DNA from 2 places in the Methylobacterium sp. ME121 genome. Region 2 is predicted to be linked to the other one. Evidence: predicted binding sites of a transcription regulator. Region 2 holds the regulator's gene; the other holds the start of a gene.
The links. The regulator PhoB, encoded in region 2, activates phosphate uptake and scavenging genes when phosphate is short. The targets are predictions, from matches to a motif close to TGTCATNNANCTGTCAT.
Positions count from the first base shown of each region.

Region 1: ME121_RS06785 (UDP-2,3-diacylglucosamine diphosphatase) is a predicted target of PhoB. The motif match lies at 4,616-4,632, and genes of this name have one in related genera.

Region 1 covers NZ_BBUX01000006.1:8,603-14,576, forward strand. The annotation lists gene ME121_RS06770 (methyl-accepting chemotaxis protein) at 1-1,940, shown strand, start outside; gene rnhB (ribonuclease HII) at 1,956-2,654, opposite strand; gene ME121_RS06780 (glycosyltransferase family 4 protein) at 2,693-3,739, opposite strand; gene ME121_RS06785 (UDP-2,3-diacylglucosamine diphosphatase) at 3,750-4,565, opposite strand; gene ME121_RS06790 (aminotransferase class V-fold PLP-dependent enzyme) at 5,085-5,974, shown strand, end outside.
Region 2 covers NZ_BBUX01000024.1:52,006-57,979, reverse strand. The annotation lists gene ME121_RS16555 (aminopeptidase P family protein) at 1-1,162, shown strand, start outside; gene ME121_RS16550 (protein-disulfide reductase DsbD family protein) at 1,294-3,468, shown strand; gene phoB (phosphate regulon transcriptional regulator PhoB) at 3,548-4,243, opposite strand; gene phoU (phosphate signaling complex protein PhoU) at 4,365-5,084, opposite strand; gene pstB (phosphate ABC transporter ATP-binding protein PstB) at 5,193-5,974, opposite strand, start outside.

The sequences.
Region 1 (5,974 bases), on a different contig from region 2:
TCCTCGAGGTCCTGCTCGCCGTGCGCCTCGAGCGGGCACGGACTCTGCAGGCGCTGATCGCCGCGGGCAGGATCCCGCCCGCCGACGCGGCCCTGATCGCCCGACAGCGCGCGACCCGGACCGAACGGCTGGAGGCTCTCCTGATCCTGGTGCGCGCGATCGACACCGCCGCGGTGGCGAAGACGGTCGATCCGCTCCGACGCGCGCACGAGGCCGTCACCGGCCTGTCCGCGCGGATCGACGCGGCCCTCTCGGTCCCGATCGCGGAGCGCGCCGCCGCGACCGCGGAGGTCGCCGCGACCGCTTTCCGGGATCTGCTCGACGCGCTCTCGGCGACCAGCGGGGCCGTCGACGTCACGATCCCGCGCCGCGACGCGGCGCTGGCCCGCGCCCTGGACATCAAGCGTGCCGCCTGGATCACGCGGGTCGCGATCGGCGGCAACGTGGCGCGGGCCGAGACGGCCGTGACGCGGGGGACGGGCTGGTCCGAGGAGGAGCGCCTCGCCGAGGCCGAGGAGCGCGGCCGCGTCGCGGCGAGCTGGGCGAACCTCGTCGAACACATGGACGACACGCTGCCGCGGGAGGTCCAGGACGCCTTCGTGAGGGCGGGCGCCAGCAACTTCGAGGGCGAGGTCGCGGCGCGGCGGCAGGCCCTGCGGGCGGCCCTGAGCCGGGGCCAGTCGCCGGGCGTCGCGATCCAGGACCTGCGTGACCGCAACACGCGGGAGGTCAACACCATCGCCGACCTCGCCCAGGCGGCGCTGAACGCGATGGTCGCCCGCGCGCAGGCGCTCGCCGCGGAGGCGGAGGCGACGCTGCTCCACACCAGCCTGTTCCTGGCCGCCTCGGTGGTGCTCGCCGGTGTCGGCGCCGTCACGGTCTTCCGCCGCGTGCTCGGACCGCTGCAGGCCATGATCCGGGCGATGCGGGTGCTCGCCTCCGGGAACGTCGCCGTGGAGATCCCGGCCCGCGGACGGCGGGACGAGATCGGCGCGATGGCGGCGGCCGTGCAGGTCTTCCGCGACAACCTCGTCCGCACCCGCGCCCTGGAGGCGGACGCGGCCGAGGCGGCGCGCGCCGCGGAGGCGCAGCGCCGGACGATGACGCACACGCTGGCGCAGACCTTCGAGGCGGCGGTGGCCGGCATCGTCGGGCAGGTCTCCGCAGCCGCGACCGAGCTGCAGACCACGGCCTGGCAGATGACCACGACCGCCCAGGAGACCGCCAGCCAGTCCGATACCGTGGCCGCCGCCGCCGAGGAGGCCTCTGCCGGCGTCAGGACCGCCGCCGCCGCGGTGGAGGAGCTCGGCACCTCCGTCCAGGAGATCGGCCGGCAGGTCCAGGGCTCGTCCGAACTGGCCCGGATCGCGGTCGGCGAGGCCGACCAGACGGCCGCCCTGGTGGCGGCGCTCAACGCGTCCGTCGCCCGGGTCGACGCCGTCGTCGAACTGATCGCCGGCATCGCCGCTCAGACGAACCTGCTCGCGCTCAACGCCACGATCGAGGCGGCGCGGGCCGGTCAGGCCGGGCGCGGCTTCGCGGTGGTCGCCACCGAGGTCAAGGAGCTGGCCGCTCAGACCGGCCGCGCCACCGACGAGATCGGCCGGCAGATCGGCGAGATCCGGACCGTGACCGGTCAGGCGGTGCGGGCGATCGGCACGATCACCGGCCGGATCGGCGAGATCGACACCGTGGCCGCCGCCATCGCGGCCGCGGTGGAGCAGCAGGGGGCGGCCACGCGGGAGATCGTCCGCAACGTCGCCCAGGCCAGTGTTGGCACGCAGGAGGTGACCGGCAACATCGCCGGGGTGGCGCAGGCGGCCGACCAGACCGGGCGCGCGGCCGACCACGTGCTCACGGCCGCCACAGCGCTCACGCGTCAGTCGGAGGAACTCGCCGCGGAGGTCCACCGCTTCCTGGCGGGCGTCCGGGCCGCGTGACCCGTCTTGCCCGGCTCAGTCGAACCCGCGGGTGAAGCTGAGCCGGTGATGCGCGCTGCGCCCGAGCTGCGTCAGGCCGGCGCGGTGGACGGCCGTCCCGTAGCCGACGTTCCGCTCCCAGCCGTAGCCGGGATGGCGCCGGGCGAGGCGCCGCATCAGCTGGTCCCGGAGCACCTTGGCGACGATCGAGGCGGCGGCGATCTGCGGCACGAGGTGGTCGCCGCCGATCACGGCGCGGCCGGGCAGGCCCGGCAGGGCGTCGCGCCCGTCGACCAGCACGGGCGCGGCGAGGCCGAGTCGCGCCACCGCCCGCGCCATGGCGTCGAGGGTCGCGCCGCGGATGTTGATCCGGTCGATCAGGGCGCGCGATCCCGCCGCCACCGCGACCCGCGCGTGGGCGCGGATCAGGGGCGCCAGCCGCTCCCGCACCGGCTCGGGAACGCGCTTGCTGTCGTCGAGGGCCGCGAGCAGGTCGGGCGGGATCGCCGTCGGATCGAACCAGACCGCGGCCACCACCACCGGTCCGCAGAGCGCGCCGCGCCCGACCTCGTCGCAGCCGATCGCCGCCGGATACGCGGCGGCCCGGGCGGGATCGAACGGGCCAGCGCCCGGGGACCGGGTCCTGACGGACGCGCGCGGTCCGGCGGTCGATCCAGTGGGCGGTCCGGCGTGCGGCTTGGCGTGCGGCTTGGCGAACGATTTGGCGGACGGCATCGCGCCGTCCTGCCATCCCGCGCGGGCGCCGTCACGCGTCAGGCGGCGTCCCGGGTGCTCCGGGCACCGCCATGCGCCTCGACGATGTTGCCGAAGAACTGCCGGGCGCTCACGTCCCAGCCGCAGCGCAGCGCCTCGGCCCGGCACTCGGCGCGCGACAGGCGCAAAGCCGCCAGCGCCGCGACCCGCAGATCCGGGTCGAGCACCCCGACCCGGGTGCCGCCGACGACGTCGTTGGGGCCCGGCACCGGGAAGGCCGCCACCGGAAGGCCGCTGGCCAGCGCCTCCAGGAGCACGATGCCGAACGTGTCGGTGAGGCTCGGGAAGACGAAGACGTCGCAGGCCGCGTAGACGGCCGAGAGGTCCGCGCCGGTGCGGGTGCCGAGGAAGCGGGCCTCCGGCGCGAGCGCCTGCAGCCGCGCGCGGTCCGGCCCGTCGCCGACCACCACTTTCGTGCCGGGCAGATTGAGGCTCAGGAAGGCCGCGACGTTCTTCTCCACCGCCAGCCGCCCGACGTAGAGGAACAGCGGCCCCGGCAGGCCGGCGAGTTCCGCCGGCGCGGGCGTCCCGGGCTCGGCCGGCCGGAACCGCTCCGTGTCCACGCCCCGAGTCCAGCGCATCAGGCGGCCGAAGCCCCGCGCCGCGAGCTCGCCCTGGAGCGAGGCGGTGCTGACCATCGTCCCCCGGGCGGCGCCGTGGAACCGGCGCAGATACGCGTAGGACCACGCCTCCGGCACCGGGGCGCGGGCGGCGAGGTATTCCGGGAAGCGCGTGTGGTAGCTCGTCGTGAAGGGCAGGCCGTGCGCGAGGCAGTGCCGGCGCGCCGCGAGGCCCACCGGCCCCTCCGTGGCGATGTGCACGTGGCTCGGCCGCTCGGCCCGCCAGCGCGCCGCCACCCGCTCGCGCCCGGCATAGGCGAGGCGGATCTCGGGGTAGCCTGGCAGCGGCAGCGAGCGGAAATCCGCCACCGACAGCAGGGCCGTGGCGAAGCCGTGCTCCGGCGCGCGGCGGACCATCTGCTCGAGGGAGCGCACGACGCCGTTCACCTGGGGGTGCCACGCGTCGCTGGCGATCAGGAGCTTCACGGCGGCGCCCTCACGCCACCGCGCGCCGGCCCGGCAGGGTCTGCGGCACGATCTCGGCCGCCCGCGCCCGCAGGAGGCTCGGGTAGTGCAGCACCTCGATGCGGCCGTCGTAGTGCTCCACGAGCCCCGTGCAGGATTCCACCCAGTCGCCGGTGTTGAGGTAGCGCAGGTCGCCGATCGGCCGGTCGGCCGCGTGGTGGATGTGGCCGCAGATCACCCCGTCGGCGCCCTGGCGGCGCGCCTCCTCGGCCAGGATCGTCTCGAAGCGGCCGATGAAGCTCACGGCGTTCTTGACGCGCAGCTTCGCCCAGGCGGAGAGCGACCAGTAGGACAGGCCGAGACGCCGCCGCACCTTGTTGATCAGCGTGTTGAGCGAGAGCGCCAGCGTGTAGGCGCCGTCGCCCAGATGGGCGAGCCACGGCGAGTGGCGCACGACCATGTCGAACTGGTCGCCGTGGATGACGAGGTAGCGCTTGCCGTCGGCCGCCTCGTGGATCGCGGTCTCGGCCAGCTCGATGCCGCCGAAGCTCGTGCCCACGTAGTCGCGCAGGAACTCGTCGTGGTTGCCCGGCAGGTAGACGATCCGCGCGCCCTTGCGGACCTTGCGCAGGAGCTTCTGCACGACGTCGTTGTGCTCCTGCGGCCAGTACCAGCCCGAGCGCAGCTGCCAGCCGTCCACGATGTCGCCGACGAGGTAGATCGTGTCGGCGTCGTAGTCCTTCAGGAACGACAGCAGCAGGCCGGCCTGGCAGCCGCGCGTGCCGAGATGCAGGTCGGACAGGAACAGCGTCCGCACGCGGACCGGCATCTCCTCAACCTCGGCCACGGCACCCTCTCCCGGCGGCTGTACGGTGCCGGGATCCAGAGCGCGATCCGATCTCAGTTTGATGACGCGGGTTCGGACGGGGCGGAAAGACTTCGGTGTGCGGTGCCGCGAAGCCTCTCAACCGGAGCTCGACTTCGTTGCGTCGCACAAAAAATTTTTTTGGCAAGTTCCGGAAGTTTTTCCGGTTTTCCTTTCGAGCTTCACCGCCTCATAATACCAAGAACCGGCCGCTCGGCACGAGCACGGCCGGACCTTGACAGGAAGGCGGCGAGGACGGCCCTGGAGCCGTTGGACGGGACGGCAATTCGGAGGCGACCGGCGCGCGGGGGCGCGCCGCGACGCGAGCGGCGTGAGGCCGCCTGCCGCTCCGCGGAGACCCCCCGATCACGGCAGAGGATGGCGTTCGAGGGGGTGCGGCGCGAGCCGCTTTCGACGGCGCCGGACCGACTCCCTGAGGACGCTTGGACAACCCGGCGCGGGTTCACGCCCGCGCGCAATGGACTTTTCGGAGGAAACATCATGGCCGCAACCCGGCGCCCCGGTCGCAACCACCTCTTCATCCCGGGTCCCACCAACATCCCGGAGCGCGTCCTGCGCGCCATGCACGTGCCGTCGGAGGATCACCGGTCGCCGAGCTTCCCCGAGCTGGTGAAGCCGCTGCTGCAGGACTCCAAGATGGTGTTCGGCTCGACCAACGGGACGGTCATCCTGTTCCCGTCCTCGGGCACCGGCATCTGGGAATCGGCCCTGTCCAACACCCTCTGCCGCGGCGACAAGGTGCTCACCGCCCGCTACGGCCAGTTCAGCCACCTCTGGGTCGACATGGCCCAGCGCCTCGGCCTCGACGTGATCGTCCAGGAGGAGGAGTGGGGCGCGGGCGCCGACCCGCAGAAGATCGAGGAGGCGCTGCGCGCCGACAAGGACCACGCCATCAAGGCCGTGATGGTCGTCCACAACGAGACCGCCACGGGCGTCACCAGCGACATCGGCGCGGTGCGCAAGGCGATCGACGCCGCCGGCCACCCGGCGCTGCTGTTCGTGGACGGCATCTCGTCGATCGGCTCGCTGCCGTTCAAGATGGACGAGTGGGGCGTCGACTGCGCCATCGCGGGCTCGCAGAAGGGCTTCATGCTCCCGGCCGGCCTCGGCCTGATCTGCATCAGCCCGAAGGCGCTCAAGATCGCCGAGGGCGGCACCGGCCGCAACGACCGGCTCGGCCACGCCTACTTCGCCTGGAAGGACCAGCTGGCCGCCAACGCCACCGGCTACTTCCCCTACACCCCCGTCCTGCCGCTGCTCTACGGCCTGCGCGAGGCGCTGGCGATCGTGAAGGAGGAGGGGCTGGAGAACGTCTACCACCGCCATCACGTGCTCGCCGAGGCGACCCGTCAGGCCGTGGCGGCCTGGGG
Region 2 (5,974 bases):
CGGCCACACGCCCCTGGCGCTGGGCTACGCGATCCTTCCGCGCGAGGGGCCGGCCCGGCTGTTCCTCGTCTCGCCGAACGTCGATCCGGCCCTGCGGGCCGCGCTCGCGCCGGTCGCCGAGATCCTGCCGCGGGCGGACCTGGACGACGGGTTGGCGTCCCTGGCGGGCGTGCGCGTCCGCCTCGACGCGTCGACCGGCGCCGTCGCCCTGAAGGAGAAGATCGAGGCCGCCGGCGGCACGGCCGATGTCGGCAAGGACCCGATCACCGGCATGAAGGCGGTCAAGAACGCCGCTGAGATCGCGGGCGCCCGCGCCGCCCATGTCCGGGACGGGGCGAGCGTCGTGCGCTTCCTCGCCTGGCTCGACGGGGCGGCCGCGGCCGGCGGCCTCACCGAGATCGCCGCCGTCGAGGCCCTGGAGGATTTCCGGGCCACGGGCGGCGACCTGCGCGAGGTCTCCTTCCCCACCATCTCGGGATCCGGACCGAACGGGGCGATCGTCCACTACCGGGTGAGCCGCGCCACCGACCGGACGGTCCGGCCGGGCGAGCTGTTCCTGATCGATTCCGGGGCGCAGTACCCGGACGGGACCACCGACATCACCCGCACGGTCGCGGTCGGCGCGCCGAGCCCCGAGATGCGCGACCGCTTCACGCGCGTGCTGAAGGGGCACGTCGCCATCGCGCGGGCGGTGTTCCCGGTCGGCACGACCGGCGCCCAGATCGACGCCTTCGCGCGGGCGCCGCTCTGGCAGGCCGGTCTCGACTTCGACCACGGCACCGGTCACGGCGTCGGCGCCTTCCTGTCGGTGCACGAGGGGCCGCAGCGGATCGCCAAGACCGGCACGGTGGCGCTGGAGCCCGGCATGATCCTGTCGAACGAGCCGGGCTACTACGCCCGCGGCGCCTACGGCATCCGGATCGAGAACCTCGTCCTGGTCGAGTCCCGCGCGATCGCGGGCGGCGAGCGCCCGATGCTCGGCTTCGAGACGCTGACGCTCGCCCCCTACGACCGCCGGCTGATCCGGCCGGACCTGCTCGAACCCGGGGAGCGGGCCTGGATCGACGCCTACCATGCCCGGGTGCGCGAGACCCTGGCGCCCGGGCTCGACACCGCCGCGCGCGACTGGCTGGAGCGGGCGACGGCGCCGCTGGAGGGGTGAGCCGGCCGCACGGGACCCCGGACGGGACCCCGGACGCGGTCCATGGTAAGACCCGGCGCCACGGAAACGCCCGCGCCGGGCGAGAGACGCCGCGCGTGAAACCGCGACCGCCCCGCGCGCGAAGGGACAGCATGATCCGCCGCCTCGCCATCCTGATCCTGGCCCTCGCCGCGAGCCTCTCGGCCGCCGCGGCGCAGGGGTTTCCGCAGGGCTTCCGCACGCCCGCGGACCTCGTGCGCGCGAGCCTCGTGGCCGAGCCCGCCGCGGTCGCCGGCGCGCAGCCCTTCACGCTGGCCGTGCGGATGCAGATCAAGCCCGGCTGGCACGTCTACTGGCGCAATCCGGGCGATTCCGGCCTGCCCCCGGAGGTGACCTGGACCCTGCCGGCCGGCTTCAACGCCGGCGCGATCCGGTGGCCGGCGCCGGAGCGCATCCCGATCGCGACCCTCATGAACTACGGCTACGAGGGCGAGGTCACGCTCCTCGTGCCGGTGACGCCGCCGCCGAGCCTCGACCCGGCGGACCCGGTGCGGATCCAGGCGAAACTGACCTACCTCGTCTGCGAGACCGAGTGCGTCCCCGGCTCGGCCGACCTCGCCCTGACTCTGCCCGTGGGCAAGGCCGAGCCGGACCCGGCCAGCGCCGCGCTGTTCGCGCGCGCGCGCGCCGCGCTGCCCGTGCCGGCGCTCTGGCCCCTGCGCCTGTCGAGCCAGGGCGACACCCTGCGCCTCGATTTCGCCGCGACCGGTCTCAAGCCCGAGGCGCTCCGCAACGCCGCGTACTTCCCCTACGCCGAGACCGCGATCGACAACGCCGCCGCCCAGGTGATGACCGTCGACGAGACCGGCCTGCACCTGACCCTCGCGCGGAGCAGCCCGACCGATCCGGTGCCCACCGCGCTGCCCGGCGTCCTGACGGTCGACGAGGTCGACGCCGCCGGGACCCGCCGGCTCGCCTTCGCGTACGGCGACGAGCCGGTGCTCCCGGCCGCCGCGGCGCCGGCCCCGACCGCGCCGAACCCGGCCTCGACCGCGCCGGCAACCTCCGACTTCGACGCGCTGACCCTCGCGACCGCCGCGGCCTTCGCCTTCCTCGGCGGCCTGATCCTCAACCTGATGCCCTGCGTCTTCCCGGTCCTGTCGATCAAGGTCCTGAGCCTCGTGCGGCACGCGGGCGAGGGGCCGGCCCGGCTGCGGCTCCACGGCCTCGCCTACACGGCCGGCGTCCTGGCGAGCTTCCTGGCGCTCGCCGCCGCGCTGATCGGCCTGAAGAGCGGCGGGGCCGCGATCGGCTGGGGGTTCCAGCTGCAATCGCCCGCCGTGGTCGCGGGGCTCGCCTACCTGCTGTTCGCGATGGGCCTGAGTCTCTCCGGCGCGGTCCATGTCGGCGGGCGGCTCGCCGGCCTCGGCGACGGCCTCACCCGGCGCGCCGGCCTGAGCGGCTCGTTCTTCACGGGCGTGCTCGCCACCCTGGTGGCGACGCCCTGCACGGCGCCGTTCATGGGCTCGGCGGTGGGCTTCGCGCTGACCCAGAGCGCCGGCGTGGCGCTCGCCGTCTTCGCCAGCCTCGGCCTCGGCCTCGCCCTGCCCTTCCTGCTCCTGACCCTCTGGCCGCCGGCCCTGCGGGCACTGCCGCGGCCGGGCGCCTGGATGGAGACCCTCAAGCAGGTGCTGGCCTTCCCGGTCTACGCCACCGTCGCGTGGCTGATCTGGGTGCTGGCGCAGCAGGTCGACCCGCGCGGGCAGCTGGCGGCGCTGATCGGCCTCGTGCTCGTGGGCTTCGCCGCCTGGGCCTGGGAGCACGGCCGCGCCGCCGCGCCGCGGACGGGTCGGATCGCGCAGGCCGCCGCGGCGCTGGCGCTGATCGCGGTCGCCTCCCTCGCCGTCACCCTGCCCCGGAGCAGCGCCGCGCCGGCGGCGCAGGCCGCCGCCGACGGGGTCGAGCCGTTCACGCAGGCGCGCCTCGACGCCCTTCTCGACGCGCACCGCCCCGTCTTCGTCGACATGACCGCCGCCTGGTGCATCACCTGCGCGGTCAACGAGGCGACCTCGCTCAACACCAGGGCGGTGCGGTCCGCGATGGCCGAGCGCGGCGTGACTTACATGAAGGGCGACTGGACCAACCAGAACCCCGAGATCACCCGCCTCCTGGAGAAGCACGGGCGCAGCGGCGTCCCGCTCTACCTGCTCTACACCGGGACGGGGGAGCCCCAGGTGCTCCCGCAGATCCTGACCGAGGGGACGGTCCTGGCGGCGCTGGAGGCGGTGCCGGCCGCCGCGGGACGGAGCGCGGCGCTGGCGCGCTGAACCCGTCCGCGGTCTCGGGCGCCTGAGCAGAGACGGCGCGCCGGAGCGATCTGTCGCTCCGGCAGTCCATGGGGCCTCCTCAGGCCTCGAGCGAGAAGGTCTCGTCGAAGGCGTAGCCCGAGCCGCGGACCGTGCGGATCGGGTCGGCCTGGCGCGGGCCGTTCAGCGCCTTGCGCAGCCGCCCGACATGCACGTCCACCGTGCGCTCGTCGATGTAGACGTCGTGGCCCCAGACCCCGTCGAGGAGCTGCTCGCGGGAGAAGACCCGGCCCGGCGCCAGCATCAGGAATTCCAGCAGCCGGAACTCTGTCGGGCCCAGATGCAGCTCCTCGCCGCCGCGACGGACGCGGTGGCCGGTGCGGTCGAGCTCCAAATCGCCCGCCGCCAGCCGGTCCGAGACGTGGGCGGGCTTGGCCCGGCGCAGCAGCGCGCGGATCCGGGCGAGCAGTTCCGGCACCGAGAACGGCTTGACGATGTAGTCGTCGGCGCCCGTGCCGAGACCGCGGACGCGGTCGCCCTCCTCGCCCCGGGCGGTGAGCATGATCACCGGCAGGCGCTCGGTCTCCCGGCGCGCCCGGATCCGGCGGCACAGCTCGATCCCGGAGAGGCCGGGCAGCATCCAGTCGAGCAGGACGAGGTCCGGGATCCGCTCCGCCAGGAGCAGCTCGGCGTCGTCGCCGCGCGCCGCCGAATCCACCAGGAAGCCCTCGGCCTCCAGGTTGTAGCGCAGCAGCGTGGTCAGCGCCTCCTCGTCCTCGACGATCAGGACTTGCATGCTCACGTTCGACGACTCGTTCTACCGGCGGTCCCGCGGATGGTGCAGGAGGCGCCGCCCGGCCTCAACCTGCACGGTTACTGGCCCCGGCCATGCCCGCAGGAAGGCCGGGGTCGGGGGCTCACGGCGCCTGGAGTCCGTCCACCGTCGCGTAGTTCGACGCGTCGTTCTTCGGCCGGTCGCCCGCCAGGGTCTCGCCCGTGGCGAGGTAGTGGATCGTCTCGGCGATGTTGGTGGTGTGGTCGCCGATGCGCTCGACGTTCTTGGCGCAGAACAGCAGATGCGTGCAGAACGAGATGTTGCGCGGGTCCTCCATCATGTAGGTCAGGAGCTCGCGGAACAGGGAATTGTACAGGGCGTCGATCTCACCGTCGCGCTCCCAGACGTCGTGGGCCGCCTGGACGTCGCGGCTCGCGTAGGCGTCGAGCACGTCCTTGAGCTGGCCCTCGGCGAGGTCGCTCATGTGGCGCACGCCGAGCACGATCTTCTGGGCCGGAGCCTGGTCGGAGATCGCCACCACGCGCTTGGCGACGTTCTTGGCGAGGTCGCCGATCCGCTCGAGATCGCCGGAGACGCGGATCGCCGAGATGGTCTCGCGCAGGTCGATCGCCAGCGGCTGGCGCCGGGCGATCAGCAGCACGGCGCGCTCCTCGATGTCCCGCTGCAGCGCGTCGAGGCGCTTGTCGGCGAGGATCACCGCCTGGGCGAGCGTGTCGTCCCGGCGCACGAGGGCATCGGTCGCCTCCGCGGTCATCTTCTCGGCGACGCCGCCCATCTCCGAGATCGAGCGACGCAGGTTCTCCAGGTCGGTGTCGTAGGAGGTGACGATATGGCCGGGCATGGCGGATCCTTCGATGGGGTCCCGGGGACGGCCCTCCGGGAGGTTTGCGGATCCGCCGACGCGCCGGAGACGCGAGCGGCGGTCCCGGGACCGGAGCGGCCCGGCAGACTAGCCGAAGCGGCCGGTGATGTAGTCCTGCGTGCGGCGCTCCGTCGGATTCATGAACATCCGGTTGGTCGGACCGAACTCGACGAGCTGCCCCAGATACATGAAGGCGGTGAACTGCGAGATGCGCGCCGCCTGCTGCATGTTGTGGGTGACGATCACGATGGTGAACTCGTCGCGCAGCTGCTCGATCAGCTCCTCGATGCGGCCGGTGGAGATCGGGTCGAGGGCCGAGGTCGGCTCGTCGAACAGGATCACCTCCGGACGCTGCGCCACCGTCCGGGCGATGCACAGGCGCTGCTGCTGGCCGCCCGACAGGCCGGTCCCCGGCTGCCGGAGCTTGTCCTTCACCTCGTCCCAGAGGGCGGCCTTGCGCAGCGATTCCTCGATCCGGCCGTCGAGCTCGGATTTCGGCAGCTTCTCGTAGAGGCGCAGGCCGAAGGCCACGTTGTCGTAGATCGACATCGGGAACGGCGTCGGCTTCTGGAACACCATGCCGATGCGCGAGCGCAGCTCGTTCAGGTCGACGGAGGGGCTGAGGATGTTCTCGCCGTCGAGCAGGATCTCGCCCTCCGCGCGCTGCTCCGGGTAGAGGCTGTAGATCCGGTTGAAGCAGCGCAGCAGGGTGGACTTGCCGCAGCCGGAGGGGCCGATCAGCGCCGTCACCTGCCGGTCGTGGAAGTTGAGGTTGACGTCCTTCAGCCCGTGGAAGCTGCCGTAGTAGAAGTTCAGGTCCTTGACGGCGATCCGCACGGGGCCGCCCTCTTCGGCGCGGTTGCGGTTCA